DNA from 4 places in the Blautia hansenii DSM 20583 genome. Region 3 is predicted to be linked to each of the others. Evidence: riboswitches for the same ligand, from Rfam matches in the RefSeq annotation. Region 3 holds a riboswitch; each other region holds the start of a gene.
The links. Region 3 has a riboswitch for cobalamin ahead of CGC63_RS07810 (energy-coupling factor ABC transporter permease). Riboswitches for the same ligand answer to the same signal wherever they lie in the genome.
Positions count from the first base shown of each region.

Region 1: it holds a riboswitch for cobalamin, as region 3 does, so the genes downstream of both, CGC63_RS12915 (ABC transporter ATP-binding protein) here and CGC63_RS07810 (energy-coupling factor ABC transporter permease) in region 3, are expected to answer to the same signal.
Region 2: it holds a riboswitch for cobalamin, as region 3 does, so the genes downstream of both, CGC63_RS15635 (DUF4430 domain-containing protein) here and CGC63_RS07810 (energy-coupling factor ABC transporter permease) in region 3, are expected to answer to the same signal.
Region 4: it holds a riboswitch for cobalamin, as region 3 does, so the genes downstream of both, CGC63_RS04810 (prenyltransferase/squalene oxidase repeat-containing protein) here and CGC63_RS07810 (energy-coupling factor ABC transporter permease) in region 3, are expected to answer to the same signal.

Region 1 covers NZ_CP022413.2:2,540,686-2,546,656, forward strand. Annotated here, with positions in the region: gene CGC63_RS12905 (endonuclease/exonuclease/phosphatase family protein) at 217-1,281, shown strand; gene CGC63_RS12910 (DUF2705 family protein) at 1,340-2,137, opposite strand; gene CGC63_RS12915 (ABC transporter ATP-binding protein) at 2,137-3,018, opposite strand; cobalamin riboswitch at 3,446-3,641, opposite strand; gene CGC63_RS12920 (alpha/beta-type small acid-soluble spore protein) at 3,677-3,880, opposite strand; gene CGC63_RS12925 (PspC domain-containing protein) at 3,951-4,136, opposite strand; gene CGC63_RS12930 (DUF4097 family beta strand repeat-containing protein) at 4,151-4,978, opposite strand; gene CGC63_RS12935 (DUF1700 domain-containing protein) at 4,975-5,661, opposite strand; gene CGC63_RS12940 (PadR family transcriptional regulator) at 5,658-5,971, opposite strand, start outside.
Region 2 covers NZ_CP022413.2:957,276-963,246, reverse strand. Annotated here, with positions in the region: gene CGC63_RS04850 (FAD:protein FMN transferase) at 1-60, shown strand, start outside; gene CGC63_RS15635 (DUF4430 domain-containing protein) at 116-3,649, opposite strand; cobalamin riboswitch at 3,787-3,923, opposite strand; gene CGC63_RS04840 (hypothetical protein) at 3,976-4,155, opposite strand; gene CGC63_RS04835 (leucine-rich repeat domain-containing protein) at 4,172-5,020, opposite strand; gene CGC63_RS04830 (ECF transporter S component) at 5,036-5,971, opposite strand, start outside.
Region 3 covers NZ_CP022413.2:1,561,484-1,567,454, forward strand. Annotated here, with positions in the region: gene hemC (hydroxymethylbilane synthase) at 1-153, opposite strand, end outside; gene CGC63_RS07800 (precorrin-2 dehydrogenase/sirohydrochlorin ferrochelatase family protein) at 156-629, opposite strand; gene hemA (glutamyl-tRNA reductase) at 619-1,851, opposite strand; cobalamin riboswitch at 1,962-2,142, shown strand; gene CGC63_RS07810 (energy-coupling factor ABC transporter permease) at 2,338-3,084, shown strand; gene CGC63_RS07815 (energy-coupling factor ABC transporter substrate-binding protein) at 3,086-3,388, shown strand; gene cbiQ (cobalt ECF transporter T component CbiQ) at 3,415-4,191, shown strand; partial or broken gene CGC63_RS15975 (energy-coupling factor ABC transporter ATP-binding protein) at 4,188-4,790, shown strand; gene CGC63_RS15980 (sirohydrochlorin cobaltochelatase) at 5,061-5,849, shown strand; gene CGC63_RS07830 (HAD family hydrolase) at 5,897-5,971, opposite strand, start outside.
Region 4 covers NZ_CP022413.2:948,074-954,044, reverse strand. Annotated here, with positions in the region: gene CGC63_RS04815 (DUF4430 domain-containing protein) at 1-534, opposite strand, end outside; gene CGC63_RS04810 (prenyltransferase/squalene oxidase repeat-containing protein) at 540-3,173, opposite strand; cobalamin riboswitch at 3,460-3,645, opposite strand; gene CGC63_RS04805 (hypothetical protein) at 3,695-4,078, opposite strand; gene gloA2 (SMU1112c/YaeR family gloxylase I-like metalloprotein) at 4,092-4,472, opposite strand; gene CGC63_RS04795 (VOC family protein) at 4,488-4,850, opposite strand; gene CGC63_RS04790 (Rpn family recombination-promoting nuclease/putative transposase) at 5,004-5,747, opposite strand; gene CGC63_RS04785 (hypothetical protein) at 5,876-5,971, opposite strand, start outside.

The sequences.
Region 1 (5,971 bases), 980 kb from region 3:
TAAGCTCCGTGTTTCCTTCCAAACGATTTGGCATATTTTCGCAGTTTTTCGAGCATAGCGATGCTTTGGAAGCCGTGTTTGAGTGCTATTGCACGAGTTTGGCGTACAAAGTATTTCTAAGCGGCGCAGAAAAACAAGAAAATAGTCATGTTTGAAAGGAAACACGGAGACAGTATCTGGACTTTTAATTATAATTTTCACCACAGGAGGTGCTCTATGCCAAAATTTTCAAAGTTTTTTAAAGGATTGGGGATTGTTGTCCTCATTATCCTCATCCTCTTAGTCTGTGCGGTTCTATGGCTTACCATTCGGGAATATCGACCGGAGAAAGAAGAAGCTCTAAAAGTGCCCAAAAATACCCGTACACTGTCTTTAGATGACTCTCTGCGTATTATGACTTACAACATCGGATATGCAGGGCTTGATAAAAGCGAAGATTTCTTCATGGACGGCGGTTCCGAAGTACAGCCGGACAGTAAAGAACAAGTAGAAACAAACCTAACAGGTATTAAAAAGGTTCTTACGGAAAATCCTGCTGATGTTTACTTTCTTCAGGAGGTTGACAAAGACTCTAAACGTTCTTTTCATATTGATGAAACAGAATATTTAAAAAGCTCCTTAAATATGGAAGGTATTTTTGCTTATAATTTTAAATGCGATTTTGTTCCTTATCCCCTTCCGCCTATCGAAAAAGTAAACAGCGGTATCTTCACCATGACAGATTTAAAAGTAAACAGTGCTGCCCGCCTTGCACTTCCTGAGTCTTTCTCATGGCCTGTAAAAACATGTAACTTAAAACGCTGTATGCAGGAAACACGTATTCCGCTGGAAGGTACTGACGCAGAGCTGGTATTGATTAATTTCCATTTAGAGGCTTACGATGACGGTGACGGAAAAATTGCACAGAGTAAAATGCTGGCTGAAAAGCTATCTAAGGAATACGAAGCAGGAAACTACGTCATTGCAGGAGGCGATTTTAATCAGACTTTTGAAGGAATGGACAAATATCCCATTACCAACACAGAAAACTGGGTTCCCGGAATTATCGGTCAGGATACTCTTCCTGAACATTTTTCTTTTGCAGTTGATGATACTTATCCAACCTGCCGACTTTTAAATGCGCCTTATACCGGTTCTTATGAAACCTCACAGGTCTATGTCATTGACGGCTTTATTGTGTCGGATAATATAACGGTTTCTGATATTTCCGTCATCAACACGGACTTTGAATACACGGACCATCAGCCGGTGCAGATGGAAATTTCTTTAAAACCAGAATAATTTTTCCCAAAATGAGGTTATCGAAGTAAACGACGCTTACTGCAATAACCTCATTTTTCTACAAAGGCAAATCCCGTTTTTTAAATCCCATTATTCCTATCATGAAGAATATTCCTGCTAAAAGCCACAATATCCCTACATACGCAAATCCAACCCAATCATATTCCATTATTTTTTCAGCATCAAACAGCGTCAGCGGAGTAAAATATTTCAAAAATTCAATATCTTCATTTACCTGTGAAAGCATCTGAATTAAGAAAAATCCCAGTCCAATTCCCGCTCCCAGACCAACAGAAAACTTCATTTCATTAAACAGGCAGGCAAACAGAAAGCACATAGAAGCCAAAAATATTTCCAGAGAAGCCAATCCGAAATTCAACACCAGAAATTTCTCAATTTCCAGTTTTCCCTCAAACATAATCTCACTGCATATTATAATCAGCGCTACGGCATACAGAACCAGTAAAATCACTCCTGAAAGCAGGACTACAAGCTGTGTAACAATAATTTCGCTTCGGCTGTAATGCGTATTTAATAAATATGCCATAGAACCTTTTTCCATATACTTAGAAACTAATTTGTAACACATAATGATGATGTAAATAAACGGAATAATCACTAAAATAAATCCATATAAATAATTATTCAAAAAATCCAGCAGTGTAACTCCCGGATTTTCCATACCAAATGCAGCAAAAAATTCCGGCATGCTCTCTGCCATGGCGTTTATTCCGGTCCCTACTTCCGGGTCATACATTGCAGTAATGATACCGGAATAAAGAGTAACAATCCCCATAAACAACAGCAATATTTTATAATTGGATTTTATTTCTCTTTTTAACAATGGTATACTCATCACTTTTCCTCCTTGTAATAACGCAAAAAAACTTCTTCCAACGTCTGGTTTCTGACAGCAATATCCTGCACCTCGTACCGGCTTAACTGCTTAATCAATTCATCTACTTGATTTTTTAAAGACAGAAAAACTGTATTCTCCCTTCTTTGACTGTCAGAATATAAGCCTTGAAAGTTTTCTGCACTTTTTATATCAGAAAAAGTAATTTCATAATGCTTCACTCTGTTATTTTTTATCTTATGTATATCTTCATCTGCGACAATTTTTCCGTCTTTTATCATAACCACTCGGTCACAGGTATTTTCCACTTCTTCAAAAATATGCGAAGACATTAAAATTGTTTTTCCAGCATCCTTCTCCCTTTTAATCAGCTCTACAAACTTGTTCTGCATAATCGGGTCTAATCCCGTAGTCGGTTCATCTAAAATTAAAATCGGCACGTTCTGCATAAAAGCAATAATCAATCCGATTTTTTGCTTCATACCCTTAGACATCTTTTTAATCTTAACCTGTGTATCGATTTCCAAATATTCCGTTAGTTCTCTCGCATACGTCAGGTCTTTCATCTTCTTCATTTTCGCCATAAATTCAATAAACTCTTTTCCTGACATATTGTCCATAAAAGCAATTTCGCCCGGAAGATATCCCACCTTCATCTGAACACAAGAAGCATTGCGAAAACAATCCATGTTTAAAATCTGTGCCCTTCCTTTTTGTGGGCTTATAAATCCCATAAGATGTCTGATGGTTGTAGTCTTTCCTGCTCCATTAGAGCCTAAAAATCCCACAACTTCACCTTCTTTCACAGAAAATGACACATCAAAAATTCCTTTTTTATTTCCATAATCCTTGGTCAGATTTTCAATTTCTATTACAGCCATCCATTCCCCTCCCTATCATTCTGCTCTCTACTTTTTATTATTTTCTTATTATACAAAAGCAAAGTTTCCCGGACAAGAGTAAGAATGTTATGACAGAATTTCTATCACGTAAAAAGACTGCATATCTCTCGATACACAGTCCTATAAAAATATGAAATATTGTTTCCTGATGAAGTGCCCTGACTTTAGTCACGAATTATTCTGTTCCTGCGGAGGATGCGCCGTTTTGTCTGTTGCGGGAAAACAAAACTTTGTAAAACAGGAGTTCAGAAGCAGGACACCTCACCTGCCATTTAATCAACGCATAATTCTATAAGTTCAGGTTCTTACCTTTCGGCATTCCATAAAAAAATCCACCTTCATCATGAAAGTGGAATCATCTACTGTAACTCACAGTATGAGGGATTCAAACTTTGCACGGAAGTTTTCACCTTACTGCTATTAAGCAGGTTTCCTGACTCATGGTTCATTGCTTTGCTTCTCCTTCTCGTATCAAAATACAATGGATTATTGAAGCATTGCTCCCCAAATACAGTGACCGGATCGCTCAGGATTCTCACCTGATTCCCTTTTCACCGGCGTTGTGCGGTCAACGCAGATGCACTTAATAGGTTTATGGAATTATACAACACAATAATACCATTCCATATACCCACAGTCAAGCATTTTTCTTTCTCTCATTTTCCCGTTTTCGCTTTGTCATAAGTCCGCCTATACGCCCGGTTTCTTTTGCTGACAGACTTTTCCATCCACTGTCTAAAACCTTATCTAAAAGTCCTAATTCCTCTGCGATTTCATATTTTACTTTCTCTTCTTCCGGAATATTATTCAAATCAATTTTTTCTTCTTTTTTCTTTGCCATAAAAAAGCCACACTCCTTTCTTCTTTGGAGTATGGCCTTAATTTACAGTTTTATACAAAGAAACCTGCTTTTATTTTGGAATTACGATTGCTGCAATGATATAAGCGATAATTCCTGTTCCAAATCCCATGCAGGTAAGAATAATCCATGCAAGACGGATTAAAGTAGGATCAATATTGAAATATTCTGCGATACCTCCGCAAACACCTGCTAACATACAATTTGTTGATGAACGATATAATCTTTTATCTGACATAATACTCTCTCCTTTTACTGATTTTCAAAATTAACAGCTACACTTCCTGAACTGCTTTCAATATCTATTTTTTTCAAGCTTCCTGCTGTGCCATATCTGGCATTTGTAGTTCCTGCGTGTTCCTCTCCGTTTAATACAAGATGACCGCTGGCGCATTTTGTCCTCACTGCGTAATCCTCTAACTTTCCTGTCTGTGTAACAGCAAAATCGCCGGATGCCATTTCAATATCTGTTTCCTGTGCATCTAAAAGCTCTATCTGCACGCTGCCTGACATCAAAGTAAAATCACCCTCTCTTACGGAAAGCTTTCCTGAGCTTAAAAATTGTCCCGACTCTAAATGAACATCAAGAGAAGAAAATACTTTACTTTCCGGTACTTCAATAATAAGGTCTTCCATTACCCCATAATCATGATATTCTCTTTCCAGTGACAGCTCCCTGTCTTCTGTATCTAATTCTAAGAAATCCTGATCTGTCAGCCCTGAAATTCTGATTTCGTCCTCCGGAATTGTACGAATTTCTACCTTTCCTGAATAGATTTCAATATCTATACTGTCTATTTCTGAAGGAAGAAATTCACGCTGTTCCATGCTGCCATGATTAAAATTGTCTAAATCTCCAAGGCTATGACGATAATCGTTAAAATCATCGTCCATATCCCACCACGGTCCTTCGTGATCCCGACATGCTCTCCTAAGAACATGATACAAACGGCTATTTGTAAAATTACCGGTAATGGACCGAACCGAACCTCCAAATACCAATCCCACGCCTGCAAGGCATCCGCCTACAATACCTGTAATGAGAACAACAATCAATGCAATCTTCGTAAATTTTTTCATTTTCTTTCACCTCCCCGTATTCCTCTGTGTAAAATTCTTTGTATAAAGTCAATTACCCAGCGGAAACAAATCGGAAATACTTTTACTGCCAGCCACAAAAATCCCAGCAAAAGCAATAAACCGATACAAATCATCAAAAGTCCTGTGCCTGCAACCAAGCATACCGTAGGCACTGCCGGAAACTGTGTAACTGCTACGCCTAAAGAAATAATACCGCCCATTAACAGCCCGATACATCCGAAAAATAATGCTGCTGCCACACCAATAGCTGCTCCTACAAGCGCTACAATCAATCCCAATCCTGCAACTGCCAACGCTCCCCAAAACGGTACGGTTATAATTGCCAGCAGTAATATCAACGCCCATGACAAGCTGCTTCTTTTTGGCTTCTGTTCCACCCTTTCACTCTGAATGTCCGGCATATTTTTTTCTTCAAAGCGTTCATCGGTATATCCTGTTTCCCGATATTCTCCGTGCTCGCTGCCGTTTTCGTCTAAATCTGCTTTAATGGTTGCCGCAACTTTTCCCGGACTTCCCAGTTCCTGAATAACCGTTGCTTCGTTTTCCTCTCCGGCATCGTCAAAATAATTCTCATAAAACTCCAATGCCTCTTTTCTCTCCTGTTCCGGTATATCCCACAGCAGCCGCTCCAGCTGCTCTAAAAATTCCTTTTTTCTCATCATTTCCCTATTCCTCCCTCAAACAATGTACTTATCTTTGTTGAGTAGCTTCTCCATTCTGCACGATACAAGTCCAACTGTACCTTTCCTTTTTCTGTTACTTTATAATATCGCCTGTTTCTGCCGCCATATTCCTTATCATAGGTTTCCAAACATTCATCCTTTTGAAGTCTGCGAAGTACGGGATAAAGAGTGGACTCAGAAACCTCCAGAACCTGTCGGACATCCTGTGTAATCTTATATCCGTAAGTTCCTTCACTCTCATTGGACACAACTGCCAGTACAATAGCATCTAAGAGGGCAGCGCCTGTAT
Region 2 (5,971 bases), 600 kb from region 3:
TATCAGTTACATTACAGTGATCATTTTCAGGAAGATTTAAAAGTTACTTATATGGAATAAAGAAAAGAGGTTTATCCTGCCATAACAATGCTCGGATAAACCTCTTAATTTCTATTTATGCATTTCTAACCCATTTTCCAAATGTGTCTACATAGTATCCACCAATCCACTGGCTAGTTGCCATTGCTCCATCTGCCTGCACATAATAATCTCCAATCCATTGAGAAGCTGCCATGCTTCCATCTGTACTCAAGTAATACCAATGGCCATTTACTGACACCCAGCCTGTCATCATTGCTCCCCACTGATCCATATAGTACCAGCGGCCATTTACTGACACCCAACCAGTTACCATTGCTCCCCACTGATCCATATAATACCAGTGGCCATTTACTGACACCCAACCAGTTACCATTGCTCCCCACTGATCCATATAATACCAGTGGCCATTTACTGACACCCAACCAGTTACCATTGCTCCCCACTGATCCATATAATACCAGTGGCCATTTACTGACACCCAACCAGTTACCATTGCTCCCCACTGATCCATATAATACCAGTGGCCATTTACTGACACCCAACCGGTTTTCATGATACCATTATGATCCATATAATACCAGTGATTTCCTGTATCCAACCATCCAATTACTTTTTGTCCATTCTCATAGTACTGCCAACCTTCGCTTGTTTCCAGCCAACCATTCGGTACTTTTTGAGCATTTTCTACTGCTTCTCTTAATTTTGCTGCTGCCGCATCAATTTCTTCTTTTGGAGTGATTACCGCTGATACTAATTTTACAGCTTCATCGTACGCTGCTTTTACTTCCGGCACTGCCATCATTTTTTCTCTATCTGCATTTACTTCTGCCATTAATTTTGTAATTTCGTCTTTATTGCAGATATCAATAATAGGATTTGGATTTCCCCATTGACGTCCTGTTAAATCTGTTCCATATCCATACATGGTAAACTGAAATCTCAATACATCTCCATCTTTTGGTTTATAAGATGCAATTCCATATCCTACTTCTTCTCCATTTACATGGTACATCCATCCGGAGTAGTTGCTGTAATCGAATTCTCCCAGTGCATCTCCACCATCTCCGTTATCTTCATTTCCCCATTCTCTGGCAGTCTCTGTTGTCACACTTCCATTACTGAGTTTTTCAATATATTCCGGTACTACTACCTTATCTGTTCCTAAATCACCACCTACAATAGCTTCTAAATATGTATCTTCTCCTACAAAATTTTCTTTTCCAATCACTTTTTTCAATAAAGTGGCTGCATTATCTCCCTTTTCAAACGGAACAAAAACTGGTTCATAAATATAACCCTGACCGATTGTAAAACGCTCTACAGAAATAACTACATGACCACTTTCATTATCGGGAGTTTGAGGTTTTGTATCTGTAATATCATATAAACTGTTTTTATTTTCTACAAGACGTCTGTATGCTTCTAATGCGTAAGTTACTTGCTGTACTGCCATACCATTTGTCTGTTTTCCATCCTGCCAGCCAAATCCATCTTCTGTTTTATAGCTGTGAAGATTTTTCACTATATTATTTTCATTAGATGTAAATCCCTCATCAGCATTCATTGGATCAATCTTCAATGCTGCAAGAGCAGTAAGTACCTGTGCAGTTGTACAACTATTTTCTTTGCCACCATCTAAATATCCTGCATTTTCTGTTTTCTGTTTTTTTAAATAATCTAAAGTTTTATCTACTGCTTTTTTTACTTTAGGGTATTTATCATCTTGATAGTAAGGTGCCAATGCCTGTAATGCCATACCTGTCATATCAATGCTTGAGCTCTTATTATCAAAAAGTCCAAATCCACCTTGTTCTGTCTGGAAGCTTAAGATTTGTTCAATTAATTTTTCTCTTGTCCACAGTGCATCTGAAGGAATTTCTGATTTCCATCCATCTAAAGCAATCAACGCCCAAATTGGACAATTAGATGTATCTGATGCCATAGATTTACTATTGTATAGTTTTTCAAATAAATTCACATCACTTACGTTCTGCGGATTTTTACCCATAGCTTCTAATGTAATAATCACTCTGGCTAAATCTGTAGCACGCATTTTATCTACTTTTTCTTTTACTTGTTTTTCCACACTCGCATAATATTTATCCAGTGTTTCTTGACTTACTTCTTTTCCTGAACGTAAAAGCGTAAAGAGATTCCATTCATTTCCGTATTTTTCCAGACTTTGTTTTGACAGATAAGCTGTTCCGTGCTCAATATCTTCTTTTGCTACCTTCAGATAATCTACTTCCTCCGGAGCAACTTCTTCTTTTGCAACACGTACAGTAAATTCTACATTTTTACAATCACCGGTTGTATCATATGGAACACCAATTACTGTAACTTCTCCCTCATTCAAAGCCTCCATGTAATGAAGTGTTTTTTTCGGTGCATTTACATCCCATACATCTGCTTCAACACTGTCTGTTACTTTTACAATTCCATCTTGACTGTAAGACCATTGAAATCTCTGCTCTGTGGCGTTTGAAGGTGTTGTATTAATCTGAAATGTTACATAATCTCCATCAAGTAGCTCATAAACCTCTTTGTCCGCTTTCGCATCTTTTAGTGTATCTTTGTAACGAAATTCTACACTGACTTCTTTAGAAATTTCTGGATTTTCTTCACTTGAGATTTTAAATTTCGCCACCCCTGCTTTTTTCGGAACAATTCCATTTCCGAAAGCTTCCATATACTCCGCAATATCAGGTGTCAAAGCTTCCCATACAAGTTTCTGATTTGTTGCGTTATATGGTACAAAACTAAGATTGAAATTTTTCTCTGTATTCTGTCCTTTTGTTATTCCTACATAATATCCGCCCAAACCATTCCAGCTATCAATCTCCCAAACCTTTGGTACTGTTACTGTAAAATCCTGTAATTTTACTGCTCCTGATATTACTTTAAATTCCGCCGCAAGATTTCTGTTTTCGTATAAAGAAGCTTTAAATATAGCTTCTCCGGCTTCCTGCATTGCAAAGGTTCCTGTTCCATAAAACAGTCCCGGTCCACTTACTGTTTCAAAATGCAAAGCTTCCACAGGAATTGTTTTAAACTCTTCTTCCCCTTTTACCCTGCCTTTTATTGATACATTTCCACTGGCAGTTCCTTCTACCTGATATGGTTTGTCCAGAGAAACTTCTTGATTACCTATAAAAGCTTTTACTTCTTCAATTTCACTGGATACATTATCAATAGAAAAGGTCTGAAAAACTTCCCCAGGATTATCTGCATTACAAACATAACCTTCTACTTTTCTTACATCAAACGGAACATATCGTCCTTTTGAATTCACCCAATAATGCTTCTGATACTCTGTGTCTGATACCTGTACACGAGCAGAAAAATTCCAATCCGGACGTTTATCTGTTCCTGCAAGAACAAAGTTACCTGTATCCAACAAATTTAGGGTAAAAGTATTATCCTCACCCATTTCCTGAATTCTGCCATCATCATATTGAAAATACACGTATGGCTGTTCCTTTGCGTTTACCTGCTCTTTCTGACTATTATCTGCTTTTACCGGCACGGTAATCCCTGACAAAAGTAAAACCATTACCAAAAGCATGCTGAGCAACTGCTTTCCAAAAGAATATCTCTTTTGCTTCATATCTTCTTTTCCCCTTTCATGTGCATAGTATGCATATCAAAAAACACCTTTTATCTTTCCAGACAAAAGGTGTTTTGTAATTTTACCATATTAAATTATTCTATACAGAAACCACATAACTATCCTCAGCCTAGAAAAACTTTAAGTGTGTAATGGCAAGTATTCCGACTTCAAATTACTTTCACGGCAGAGGTGACTGTATCAGATTTTCACTGATTTCCTTTTTAACACTGATCAAATAATTTTGTCAGTGACCATTAGAGCTATGCAGTTATGCTTTTTCTTTCCCCTTTATACTACACATTCTATCTACATATGTCAAGACTTTATTCCTTTTCCCACTTATTTTTTCCATCTTTTTTCAAGTAATCACATATTTTATCCAAATAATATAATATTCCACTCAAAAGAATAGCAATAGAAAGAAGCGGATAGGGAGTTACCAGAAAAATAATCGAAAATATAATGAATATTACATATTTTTTTGAAATTTTACTATCATTCATCCTATTTACCTCCCACTCAAGTATATTCCTCATCTATATATTCTATTTGAAATTCTTTTTCCTTACAGTACGCATCTATCCCGCTTCCCTTCTTACAGCGGATTACAGTGCTTTTATTAATGATCCATTCGCCGATCTCCTCCGGCTCTCCCAAAAATTCCACTTTTTTCAACTGCCCGCACCCGTGAAAAGACCACCTTCCGATTTTTTTCACAGATGCCGGTATCTGAACAAATTCTAATGACCTGCATTTGAGAAACGCACTGTTTCCGATTTCTACAAGTGTTGACGGCAGTTTTATTCCCTGAATTGCCGTCTGGTAAAAAGCTTCGTTTCCGATAACCTGAATTCCTTCCGGAAGCTCTATATCTTTCAGAGAAGTGCATTTGTAAAATGCTTTGTTTCCAATTTCTGTAAGTCCCTTTGGAAGACTGATTTTTTCAATGCTTTCACAATTTTGAAAAACTCCGGCTTCAATTCCCTTTAGCATGGTACTCTTTTCAAATTTTACACAGTTTAACCTTTTACATCCTGAAAAAGAGCGTCTTCCCAAATATCGGATACCGGAAGACAAGGTTATTTCTTTTAAATGTACACATCCTAAAAAAGACTCCCAGCGAATTTGACTGACATTTTCCAAATTGATATCACGTAAAGCCGTACAATTATAAAAGCTCTGGTTTCCGATTTCTTTTACCGAGTCTGCCAACTTCACACTTTTAATCTTTACATTATTTTTCAAAGCCTGATTGTCTATACTATGATACACATCCTCCAACGCTAATAATCTTCCTTTGAATTTTTTTCCCTGTTCGCAATTAAAAATATCTTTTGCTTCTGCATGCCATGTACGTACCTGTCCCATACTTTCACCCCTGTTTTATACTTCTAAAATTCCATATTTCTTTTTAATTCGGTCTAATTTTCTCTCCATAGGAAGAGCCAGGAAAAACAAAAAAATCACCGTTGAAACTGCATGAATAACATTAAACGGAAATCCGCTGATATAAACCGCCAAAAAGGATTGCCACGTCAGCTCCTGTGACGCCATGAATACCGTTGAAGTATCCATTAAAAATCCATAAATAATAAGTGTTGCCAATCCACCGAAAATACACAATGTTAAAACATGAAACCACTCTGCTTCTCGACTTCCTTTTCTTTTTTTACTCTTGCTGAAAATCACGCCTGCCAGAAAACCGATAATTCCAAAGGAAAACATCTGCCATGGGGTCCATGGTCCCTGCCCGAAAAAGAAATTCGAAACAAAGCCTGCCATAGCCCCTGTTAAAAATCCGGCTTCTGCTCCCAATCCCACACCGGCAATAATCACAATAGCTGTCACCGGTTTAAACTGGGGTACCATAAAAAATGCCATCCTTCCTACCACTGCAATAGCAGCCATAACCGCAATTAAAAGGATTTCTCTTGCTTGAGGATTTCTCCCCTCAAATACCATACAAAAAGGTATCATAGATAAACCGATAATACACATAGAAATAAAAATATCACTTCTGTCATTTAAAAAGAAAATACCAAAAAAGATAACAAAAGGAATTGCCGCTAAAATCAAAAGCAAGGATAACAATGTTCTTTTTCCTATTCTTTTATCTTTTTTCATACTTCTTTCTATATACATCTGCTGCTTTTTTTCTGCCTGTGTATCCAAAAATCTACCTGAAAATAAAAACAAAAGTACAGAAATAATCATCTGTCCATACTGCCATGAAGTCATCTGAATATAACTATGTATAGTAAGATTGATAAAATCAATGGTGCGTCCCATTCTTTCATTAACAAAAACATTTCCTGCTCC
Region 3 (5,971 bases):
TAAGGTTCTATCTAAGATTTTATCTCCGGTGGTTTTCATGGTCAAAATTTCCACCTGTATATCCGCATTATTTTCTCGGATATAATCCCGTACCATTTCGCTTTGCACCACTGCAAGCTTACTTTCTCTGCTTCCGATTACTACTTTTCTCATATTTACTCCCCTTTATGACTGAGCATTTCCTGTATCATTTCTCTTACACGGCGGACCTTTTTGTGGTCTTTTCCGCATCCATTAAAGCCGATAACCACATTCTCATATTCCAGAATTCCCGGAAAATGAAAATCGCATTTTTCTTGATTGCTGGCTACATTTACCAGTATATTATTCTCTTTGCAAATCTTGTATATTTCTTCGTTTAACGCATGATTATCTGTCACTGCAAGTACAAGGTCTGCATTTTCAATATCTTCTGCTTCAAACTTTTTCTGCTTATAAATAATTTTCCCCTTCTGGCAGAGAGTCTTGACGCTCTCTGTACAGGCAGGTGCGATTACCGTGATTTCCCCCACAAAAGTCAGCAGTGTTTGAATTCTTCTGACAGCAATCTTTCCGCCTCCGATTACCACGGCTCTTTTCTGTGTGAAATCTACAAACAAAGGAAAAAACTTCTTCTCTTTATGCTCCATAAAGCTTTTCCAGCCCTTCTACACAATTTATGAATTCTTCTTTTTCCAAGGTATCACGAAGCCCAAACATCATTTTACTGACAACCTTTCCGGCTGCAACATCAATGGCATTTAAAAGGTTTTCCCTGTCCTCGTCTTCCATAGGTGTTTTTCGCAGAATTTTTAAAATACGCAGGTTTAAATCCTGCACAGCCTCTGCCTGAATATCCTGAATACGAGGGATTAAACTTCTTCCGTCATACCAGCAGTAAAAATCTTCCATCTGCTCTCTTAATATTGCTGCTGCCTTCTGCATACTTTCCTGAAGCTCCAAAGAATTGGTATCAATTTTAAAACTGTCAATATCATAAAGAGTTATGCCCTCTATTTCGTTTACAGACGGCTCAATGTCTCTTGGAACTGCCAAATCAATTAAAATCTGCTGTTTTTTCCCTGTTGCTGCCTGCTGTATCAGCTCCTTGGTAAGGGTAAAGTTCGGACTTGCCGTTGCACTGACAATCAAATCACAGGAAGGGAAGAATTCCATGCGTTCTCCATAGTTAATTCTGTCGCATCCTTTGGGAATGCTTACAATTCCGCTGCGATACTGACGGACGGTAACCGTTACATGAGCGCCTGCCTCTGCCAAAGCCAGTGCAGCCACCTTTCCCATTTCTCCGTTTCCGATTACCATACAATTACTGCCGTCTAAGGAATATCCGGTTTCTCTCAGCTTTTGAATAGCCTGATGAATGACAGAGCTGTTGCCTCTGGAAAATACGACCTCTGTTTTTACTCTTTTTGCGGCAGTTACCGCCATACGAAACAGAACCTCTAAAACGTTGTCTGTACAGTAGACATCTCTTGCCATGGACAGGGCATCCTTTACCTGCGTAATAATCTGGTCTTCTGCCAAAATCTGAGATTTTAAGCCGCTTGTCAGATAAAAAAGATGCTCAATGGCTTCTTCTTCCCTTCGCTCCACAAAATATCTGCGAAATTCTTCCGGATTTTTTCCTTTTTCTTCACACAGAAAATCAAAAAGAGAACCTTCCCATTCCTCCTGTGTACTTGCCCAAATCTCCATTCTGTTGCAGGTAGACAAAATAATACAGCCTAAAATCCCCGGAGCTTCTTTTAATTTCTCCATTGCTGCCGCTGCATTTTTCTTTGTAAAGGAAAACTGCGCACGTATGTCTACGGACGCTTTGTTATAATCAATTCCCACCATGGAAATACTCATTTTTTCTTCCATCTCCTAAATCTTTTGTTTTTGCACTGTTTTTTCATCTTAGCACAGAATTCTTTTCGGTGCAACTTATTGACAAAATCAGATAGTATGTTACAATGAATGCAGAATTGAGTGTTCAAGGTGCCTGCTTGCAGGAGAATAGGAAAGTCAAGTGAAAAGCTTGCACGGTCACGCCGCTGTAAAGGAGAAGTTTTATTTCACTATGTCACTGGAGCTTACTGGGAAGACGAAATAAAATGCTGATGCCTGAGTCAGAAGACCTGCCTTGTACATGCGATTTACACAGGTTACGAACGATGGCCGTGTGTAAGAACAGGTTGGCTCATAGCATGTCAATTTTGCTGGAACCTCTTGTTCTTCTGATAGCCTGTCGGTGTGTACCGAAGGGCTTTTTTTGTTGTATAGAAAATTGTATTCTATACAATAAAACGCTCCGCAGAGAGCACATTATTTTTTAAATCAGAAGGGAGAAGAAAAATGAGTAAACAACGCAAACGAATTTTTGTACTGACTGGTATTCTTGCACTTACTTTTGGAATGATGACAAATGTCAGTGCAATGCACATTATGGAGGGCTATCTGCCCGGCGGCTTTTGTATCGCATGGGGTGCTTTATGTATTCCGTTTTTAGTTGCCGGATTTTTGTCTATTAAAAAGACTTTAGCCGAACATAAAAATTTAATTACACTCCTTGCTATGTCAGGAGCTTTTGTATTCGTAATTTCATCACTGAAAATTCCGTCTGTAACAGGAAGCTGTTCTCACATGACAGGAACCGGACTGGGCGCTATTTTATTCGGACCTTCCGCCGTTTCTATTTTAGGGCTGATTGTTCTGTTGTTTCAGGCTATTTTACTGGCCCACGGCGGACTGACTACCATCGGAGCAAATACTTTTTCCATGGCAATCGCCGGTCCGTTTGTATCCTACGGAATTTTTGTGTTATGTAAAAAAGCAAAAGTAAATAAAATAGTTTCTGTATTTCTTGCAGCGACCTTAGGTGACTTATTTACTTACTGCGTTACAGCTGCACAGATGGCGCTTGCTCACAATGCAGATACCACGTTTATGGCTGCTATGGGTAAATTCCTTACTGTATTCGCTCCTACACAGGTACCTTTGGCTATCATTGAAGGTATTATCACTGTTTTGATTATTCAGGGATTAGAAACTTACGCAAAACCTGAGCTTCGTGCTATCGGTTACTTAAAGGAGGGAAAATAATATGAAAAAGAAAGTATTTCTTGCCATTCTTTTGATTTTCTTAATTGCTTTTGTTCCGTTATTCGCATTAAAGGATGCAGAATTTGGCGGTTCTGATGATGCCGGAAGTCAGGTTGTAGAAGAGGTTGACTCTTCTTATGAGCCATGGGCAACTCCTATTTTTGAAAAGCTCATTGGCGGAGAGCTTCCGGGAGAAGTGGAAAGTCTTCTCTTCTGTCTTCAGACAGGAATTGGCGTAGGCGTCATTGCTTTCATCATGGGACGTTTTGTAGAACGCAAGAAATGGATGAAAGACGATAATTAAAATTTCTCTTTGAAAGGAGTTTTCTTATGATTGTCATTGATAAGCTTTGCTATCATTCCAGACTCAGATATGAAAACGCCGGTGAGAAGTTTGCCTTTGCAATAATTACACTTTGTATTTGTGTAATGAGTCGTTCGATTGCAGTGGCAGGTATCGTATTAGCAGTTACAGGGGTTCTTACCGTTAAAAAAGGTGGAGTCCCTGTTTCTCGTTATTTACGTTTTCTCACTGCCCCGATTATTTTTTTATTACTCAGCACCATTGCCATTATGTTTCATCTAAGCCGTACTCCCATGGATATGTTTGCTGTTCCTGTGGGAAGCTGGTACATTACCACCAGCTACTCCTCTTTCTTTTATGCGGTGCAGCTTATTTTTACGGCATTAGGAGCTGTTTCCTGCCTGTATTTTTTATCCTTTACTACGCCGATGCCGGATATTTTGCAGGTTCTTGAGAAGCTCCACTGCCCCAAATTATTGATGGAGCTCATGCTTTTAATTTATCGTTTTATTTTCGTGCTTTTGGATACGGCTTCTGCGCTTTCCACTTCTCAGAACTGCCGTCTTGGAAACCGTGATTATAAAACGTCTTTAAAATCCTTCGGAATGTTGGGCTCTGTTTTAATGATAAGAGCCGTGGAACGCTCCAACCGTTTATATGCTTCTATGGAGGCAAGATGCTATGACGATACCATCCGTGTCTTATCGGAAAACCAGCCTCCGAAAAAAAGTGTTATTGCAGCCATTGTTGTATTTGACTCGGCTTTATTTCTGTTTGCTGTATGGAGGAGATTTTTTTCATGAATTCAGATATTATTTTAAAAGCAGAAGATTTATATTTTTCTTATGACGATGAACAAAGCCATTCTTTAAACGGACTTTCTCTGGAAATTAAAAAAGGACAAAAAATCGCATTTATGGGTGCTAACGGAAGCGGAAAATCTACCTTTTTTCTATGCTGTACCGGTATTTTAAAACCGCAAAAGGGAAAACTTTTCTTCCATAATAAAGAAGTTACTTATAAGAAAAAAGAACTTTTAGATTTGCGAAGCAAAATCGGAATTGTTTTTCAGGATCCGGATAATCAGCTTTTTTCAGCCAGTGTCTATCAGGAAATTTCTTTTGGTCCTTTAAATTTAGGACATTCAGAAGAAGAAACAAAAAAAGAAGTTGAAGAAGTCATTGATTATCTGGAAATTACCCCTTTCCGTCATAAACCAACCCATGCATTAAGCGGTGGACAGAAAAAGCAGGTTTCTATTGCTGATATTCTTGTCATGAAACCGGAAATTATTATTTTAGATGAGCCTGCTGCTGCTTTAGATCCTAAGCATACGACTATGGTAAACCATATTGTAGATCAGATGACGCAAAATGGGATTACTGTTTTAATGGCAACTCATGATGTAAATTATGCTTATGAATGGGCAGATGAAATTTTATTATTCCACGAGGGGAAAGTTCTGATGCATGGCACTCCGGCTCAGGTATTCAGCAATCGAGGTGTTTTAAAACAAACAAATTTAGAACCGCCTGCTGTTCTGGAGCTTTTTGAAAGCTTATGCAGAAAAGGAATTTTAAAATCCTCTCTCCCACTTCCGAAAAACTTAAATGCTTTAGAAAAATACATCTCAGATGTGAAAATAAATACACACTACGGAGGAACAAAAACAGTGTCAAAAGAAACAAAAAAAGCCATCTTGGCTGTAAGCTTTGGAACAAGTCACAATGATACCAGAAAAATTACCATTGATGCCATTGAACAGGATATGCAGGCTGCTTTCCCTGATTATGCCCTCTATCGTGCATGGACCAGCAAAATGATTATCAAAAAAGTAAATGCCAGAGACGGTGTGCATATTTGCAATGTGAAGGAAGCTATGGAGAAAATGCTTCAGGACGGAATTACAGACGTACTTGTTCAGCCTACGCATGTAATTAACGGGATTGAAAACGACCTTATGAAAGAAGATGCTCTTGCTTTTCAGGAGCAGTTTCATTCTATTTCTTTTGGAGACCCGCTTCTTACCAGCGAGCAGGATAATTTAGCCGTTATCGATGCCATTACCTCTGAATTTAAGACTTTAACAAAGGATGAGGTTTTAGTCCTGATGGGGCACGGAACAACTCACTATGCCAACGCAATTTACGCTGCTTTGGACTATACCTTTAAAGATAAGGGGTATTCCAATATTTTTCTGGGAACCGTAGAAGCTTATCCTACCATGGAAAGTCTGTTAAAAATGGTTCATGCTTATCAGCCGAAAAAGGTTGTTTTGGCGCCGTTTATGATTGTTGCCGGAGACCATGCGAAAAATGATATGGCAAGTGATGAGCCGGACTCTTGGTATAGCCAGTTCAAAGCAGCAGGCTATGATGTAGAGCCTGTATTAAAAGGCTTGGGAGAATATACCGGTATCCGAAAACTTTTTATCGAACATTTAAAAACCATTGATTGTTAAAAAACAGAATGGGATGTCACATCGTATTTAAAGCGACATCCCATTCATTATTTTTCCATCCAATTCTTTACTTCTTCCAGTGTCTTTAATTTCCCGTATAAATATTCTTTTACAGGTGTTTC
Region 4 (5,971 bases), 610 kb from region 3:
TCTTTCACTATAAATCACACCGTCCTTTGGAACTAAAGACTCTTTTCCCTCTGTGAGATTTTCCATATTGTCTAAAATGGTACTGCATGAAACACTGAGATAACAGGTATATTCCTTATCTTTATCAATATCTACTGTTCCCGGCTCTACCGGCTTTTGCTGTCCTTCCGGTACAGGCTGTGTATGATATTGGTCTTCCTCTTTATCTGTTCCGTCACTGTAAGTCACACCGCCCACTGCGCCGTTTTGCTGTTTCTGTGTTTCCTTTTTTTCCTCATATTTAGAATAATCAACGGTTTCATCCTCCGCAGACTCCACATCTAAATATTCCTCTTCTTCTGAAGCTGGTGTTTCCTTCTCTGTTTCCTCTGTCTCTTTTGTTTCTTCTTTCTTTTCTTCTTCCATCCAATCATCGCTTTTTTCCTGTTTCTGATTGGGGTTATCCAGCTTTGTTGTCCCGCAGCCTGTTACAGGCATAATAAAAAGCAATGCAATAAACAACAGCACCAGAATTTTTTTTTCTCTACTTTTCATTCTTCTTACCTTGTTTTCTTTCTTAAATAGTAGTACCATACTCCGCCAGCTGCTGCCCCTAATATAATAACAGAAGCAACAGCAATTACAACAGGATTTGTTTCTTTTTTTGTTCCTGCAACCATAACTTCATCTTCTTTTTCAGGAGTTTTGAAAAGAGATTTTTCTTTTATTTCCTCTTTTTTCTCATTTAAGGATTTTGTTTTTACACGCTTGTCAATAAAGTAGTCTCCGCCTTCTGAAACAATAAATTTTGTCTTTTTATCTTTTACCGTAACCTTCTGAATATAATCTGCCTTTCTTTCCTGCTGATTATATTTCATAAACAGATATTCCCCGTCTTCTTTATCTACTGTGATTTCCACCTGCATTTCTCCCGGAAATTCACCTTCCTGCTCAAAGTGGAAAATAAACGGATTTTCTGCTAACTGTTTAATATCTTCTTCGTATTGGCTGCCTTCCTTTATTCCCACTTTCATATCCTTGACAGTTTTTATATCTTTTCCATTGACTGTTATGGTGTAAGGACTGTCCTTTTTCATTTCACCCTCAATTTTCAGGTTTTTATCTTTTCCCTTAATTTCTTCAAATGCTTTTTTCTCTACCATACCGTCTTTCACAGTTGCCTGAATTGTATTTGAAGCTGAAGATGTATTGGTCTGCTTTGCTGTATTTGCAGTTTTACCTTTTGCAGTTGTTTTATTCTCTGAATTACTTCCTGCCTGAGACAGCGCTGTTTCACTTTCTGTTTTCGGTTTCTTCAATATATATTTTCCACCAATTTCTATATCACAGACAACCTGTCCGTTATTTACCGATACCCACTGTTTTTCCTGCTGTTTTCCGTCTTTTTCATAATACAGCATGTATACGCTTTCTTTTAATGCTGTATCAATAGCAATCTCAACTTCTCCCGGAAACGCTCCTGTTTCCTTGGTTTCAAATTCCAAAGAATTTTTCTGTTCTCTTATCTCTATTCCTGCTTTCATATCTGCCGGTTCATATACATTTTTTCCTTTTAAGCAAATGGTGTACCCATTCCCCTGATATGTATAATCTTTCTTGGAATTTTTCACATTTTCAAAAATTTCTGCTCCGATAACTTCCTGCTCCAGTTTTTTGATAATACTGTCTGCTCTTAACAGTTCTTCTTCATACTGTAAATGTTTTCTGTTTGCTTCCGGAATTTTATAGTAAGCTGTTAAAAGTCTTTCTATTTCTTTTTTGTCCTTCAGTGTAATGTTTAAAGGCTCAAAGCCTTCCCATATTTCCTTATCTAAAGCCTCAATTTCTGCTGCCTGTGTTTCTACTTCTTTTAACATTTGTTCCAGCTTTGTTTCAAAAGCTTTTTTTTCGGAGAAATTTCCCATGAGACTTAATTCCACTTTCAATGCGTATAACTCATGGGCATTATCTAATGTCAGATTGCCGGAAAATGCTTCCAGTTTTTTTCGAAACGCTTCAATTCTTTCCGGTGTTTCCTCTCCGCCTGTCTGCCCATTCTCCACATCGGTCATATCATACAAGGAATTTCTTCCCGTAACAGCTCGATACCATGCTGCTAAAGCTAAAGCTCCCTGCTCTGTTGCCATTTGATTAGAGCCACCGTCAATCACATGACAAAATGAACCGTCTGAAACCTGAAAACGCAGCATCTCATCTAATAATGTCTTTCCGTTTTTCATAAATTTTTCAGAATTTAGCAAGGACACATCAATAGCTGAAAGGGCAATGACTACCTGTGCCGTGCTTTCCAAATTTTTCGCACTGTCATATCCTGCATTGCTGATATAACCGCCTTCTTCATCCTGAAGCTGTGCCAGCATTTCAATTCCTCTGTCCACTGCCTCTTTGACTTCCTGCTGCTGTGTATAAGGAGCTAATGCCTGCAATGCCATTGCTGTTATATCCGGATCCGGCTGATTTCCCATTAGCGCCCAGCCTCCTCCTGAAATTTCTGATAACAAAATTGTCTGGATAAGATCTTCTCTGGTTGTCTGTGTACCTAAACCTTCCAGCTTTGGGATTTCATATTGATTAGAGTCAAAAGCAATCAATGCAAAAATTGTACCGTTAATTCCCTGTCTGTTTACCTTTTTCATATTTGCTAAAGGCTGAAGCAGATTATACCCCTCTACGGATGTGGGATTTATTCCCATAGAAGTAAGCGCAAGGGTTACTCTGGAATATTCTGTATATTTTGTTGTATGAAGGACTCCGCCCGTTTCTCTCAGCTTTTGATAAATATTCTGCAAATAATTATTCTTTGCCGAATTATTCAAATTTCCGTTTCTCGCCATTGCAATTACAGCCCATTCACCTCCAATAGAGTCCACAATGGGATTGGTAACTGCTGTCTGCAAATAATTTTCAGCTTTATTTAAACCTTCAAATGCCGGCTGATAAATTGTTATTCCATCCTGTTTCTGCGCATCGGAGACAACCATTTTCTCTGCACATTCTGTCTCATCTGCTGTGCCTGCAAGGAATTCTTCATCCAAAACACTCTCTGCTGTTCCCGGTAACATTTCCTCCTGCAAAAACTCGTACGTTTCTGCTCCTAATACCGACATCGGTGACTGAATGGCTAACATAACCGCTATCGCAGAAACTGTTATTTTTAAATTCTTTCTTTTCATTTCCAATCTCCTTTAATTGTTCATTCTGTGTCATATACAGAAATTTCCTATGAAAAGGAATTCTGCTTTGCAGAATTCTCCGCCTGCGGCGGGTTGCTTCAGCAACATGATACCTGTCCGCCGCAGTGCGCATCCTTGCGGAGCAGTTTTATTTCATAGGACGCAATTTCCTATGAAATAAAAAAGGTTCTTTTCCCATATCGGCAAAAGAACCTTCTCAATCAATCATTCAATATGAATTTTATCACTGCATATTGCTGTACGCAAAAAAATCTCCTCAGCCCGGAAATACTCTATATACATGGCAGGTGTTCTGACTTTGCTTCATCCTTGGAAATGCCTTCTCAAATTGCTATTCAATGGCTTCTATTTCCTCGTCCGCTTCACAGCAGAGGTGACTGTACCGGAATTTCACCGGTTTCCCTTTTAACCTTGAACCTAGGGCTCAACGACCACTTAGACTATGCAGTTATATACTCTTATAGTACATAATTAGAAGAAATATGTCAAGCACGGGATTTTCACTCTTTTCTGCTGAAATTAGATATTTCCACCCTATCATCATCCAGATTTTCTTCTTTACAGGAAAACTCAATCCTGTCCCCCTGCTCTGTATTATACAATTTATAATCTACCTTTTCACAATCCAACATTACACTTTGGGGTTCTGTCCCTTCCTGTGTTGCTGTATCTTCTTCTATGATGACCTCCATTTGGCTGTTTTCTATATCAATCTTCTGTACTACTGCGTCAAAAGAAGATGGTGGTACAAAATCACATTTTGAAGTTTTAAACTCTGTGACTTTCTTATAATATCCCCAACTTAATGCTCCCACGACAATACAAATCACTGATATTCCTACCAAAATCAATGTCCTTTTTCCTGATTTTTTCTTTTTATCCATTTTGCTTCCTCCTTTATCCATGTAATTCTAAAGGCAATCCATCCGGATCAAAGAAGAACGTCATTTGCTCTCCTGTAAATTCATCTATTCGAATTGGCTCTACCTCTACTCCCAACTTTTCCAGCTCTTTTGCCATTTCTTCTACCGACTCTACTTTAAATGCCAGATGGCGCAAACCATTTGCCTCAGGATAACTTAATCTCTTAGGACATCCCGGAATAATAAACAACTCGATTTCTATATTTCCTTGACGAAGGTCAATTTTATAATCTTTCCGGTCTTCCCTGTAATTTTCCCGAATAACTTCAAACCCCAGAATATCCACATAAAATTTTTTAGACTTTTCATAGTCACTACCGATAATTGCAATATGGTGCATGGTATCTAATTTCATCACTATCACTTCTCCTTACCCTTCACCGGCAACCTCAATAAGATTACCGTCCAAATCATAAAATCGCACAACTTGTCTTCCCCATGAATTTCTTGTCAAAGGCGTCACATATTCTATAACATCTTCATAAGATTGAAGTTTTTCTAAAAAATATTCCATATCTCTTTCTGTAAAATAAAGCTCTGTTTTATTATGCTTCGAGTACAACTCTCTGTGTATTGTTTCTTTCCAAAGACCTTCCTCTTGAAGAACCAGTCCTTCTGTTAAGATTACATTTTCCCCACTGTCCAGAACAACCTCAAGTCCAAATAAATCTCTATAAAACTTTTTTGATCTTTCTATGTCCTTTACAACAATCAATACATTTTTTAGTTTCATCTTCCGCCTCCTAAAAAGAATATTTCCCAATTCTCTTTCAATCATAGAATTCCTCTGATTTTTTAAACTTCGTCTGAAAGGTTACTAATAGATATGACTTATAAATAATAGATACAAAACAGATTTGATATTAGAATTTTTGATTTGTTGTTTTTATCTATGATTTTTGAGATTTTCTAATTCTTCCAAAGAAATATCGCAAAGCTCCATGATTTCCTCATCACTTAGCCCCTTAGATAACATTTTCGATACAATTCTTTTCTGAGCTTTTACTGTTCCCTCTTTTAATCCTTCTTTTCGCTCATCTTTTAACATTTCCTCTAAAGTCATAAAGCGTTCCTCCATCTCGCGACTTTCTTTTAAATCTGCTTTTACAAATTTCAAAAAAGCCAACAGTTCCTTGGAAATTTCATCCTCATTCTCTCCGCAAGTACTTAAAAATACAATTCTTCTTCCATCTTCCAATGGTGTTTGATTGCTTTCTTTGCACTGCATCTGAAAAGTATAACGATATTTTCTTTCACCAAAAGGATCAAAATCACAGATAAAAATCACGTAACTATCGGGTAATTCTGCATATTCTCTTCCTGATAAAAGAATATCCATATCCATTTGACTTTGATAATATCTGCTGCGTCTGCCGAGTGCAGGTTTTTTCGTCATCTGCATCTCCACATTATAACAAGTATTATTTTCATCTTTGGCATAGACATCTAAACGAATACCTTTATAGTCAGGATGATAGACCATACTTTTTTCCCTGCTAACATCTACACGGTCAATTTCTATTTCCAATGCTCTCTCCAAAAACTCTTTACAGTTTTCAGGATTTATCATCACTGCACCAAACATAAAATCATTCTTAATTGTAAGATCACTTAAACATCTTTTCTGCATATTCTTCCTCCATTTCCCAGAGGAATTCTATAAAAAAATTATAACATGCAGATTTTACAGTGTCAAAGATGAATAATTTCATTTCTAAATCAAATGTCTCTTGTATCTGGTGTAGACATAATATTCATTTATTCGTATGTTTCCAATTCTTCGATACTCTTTACCACGACTTCCCCCTTTTCAGCTTCTGCTATCGATGTGTCAAGCATTGCAAGATACTCTAC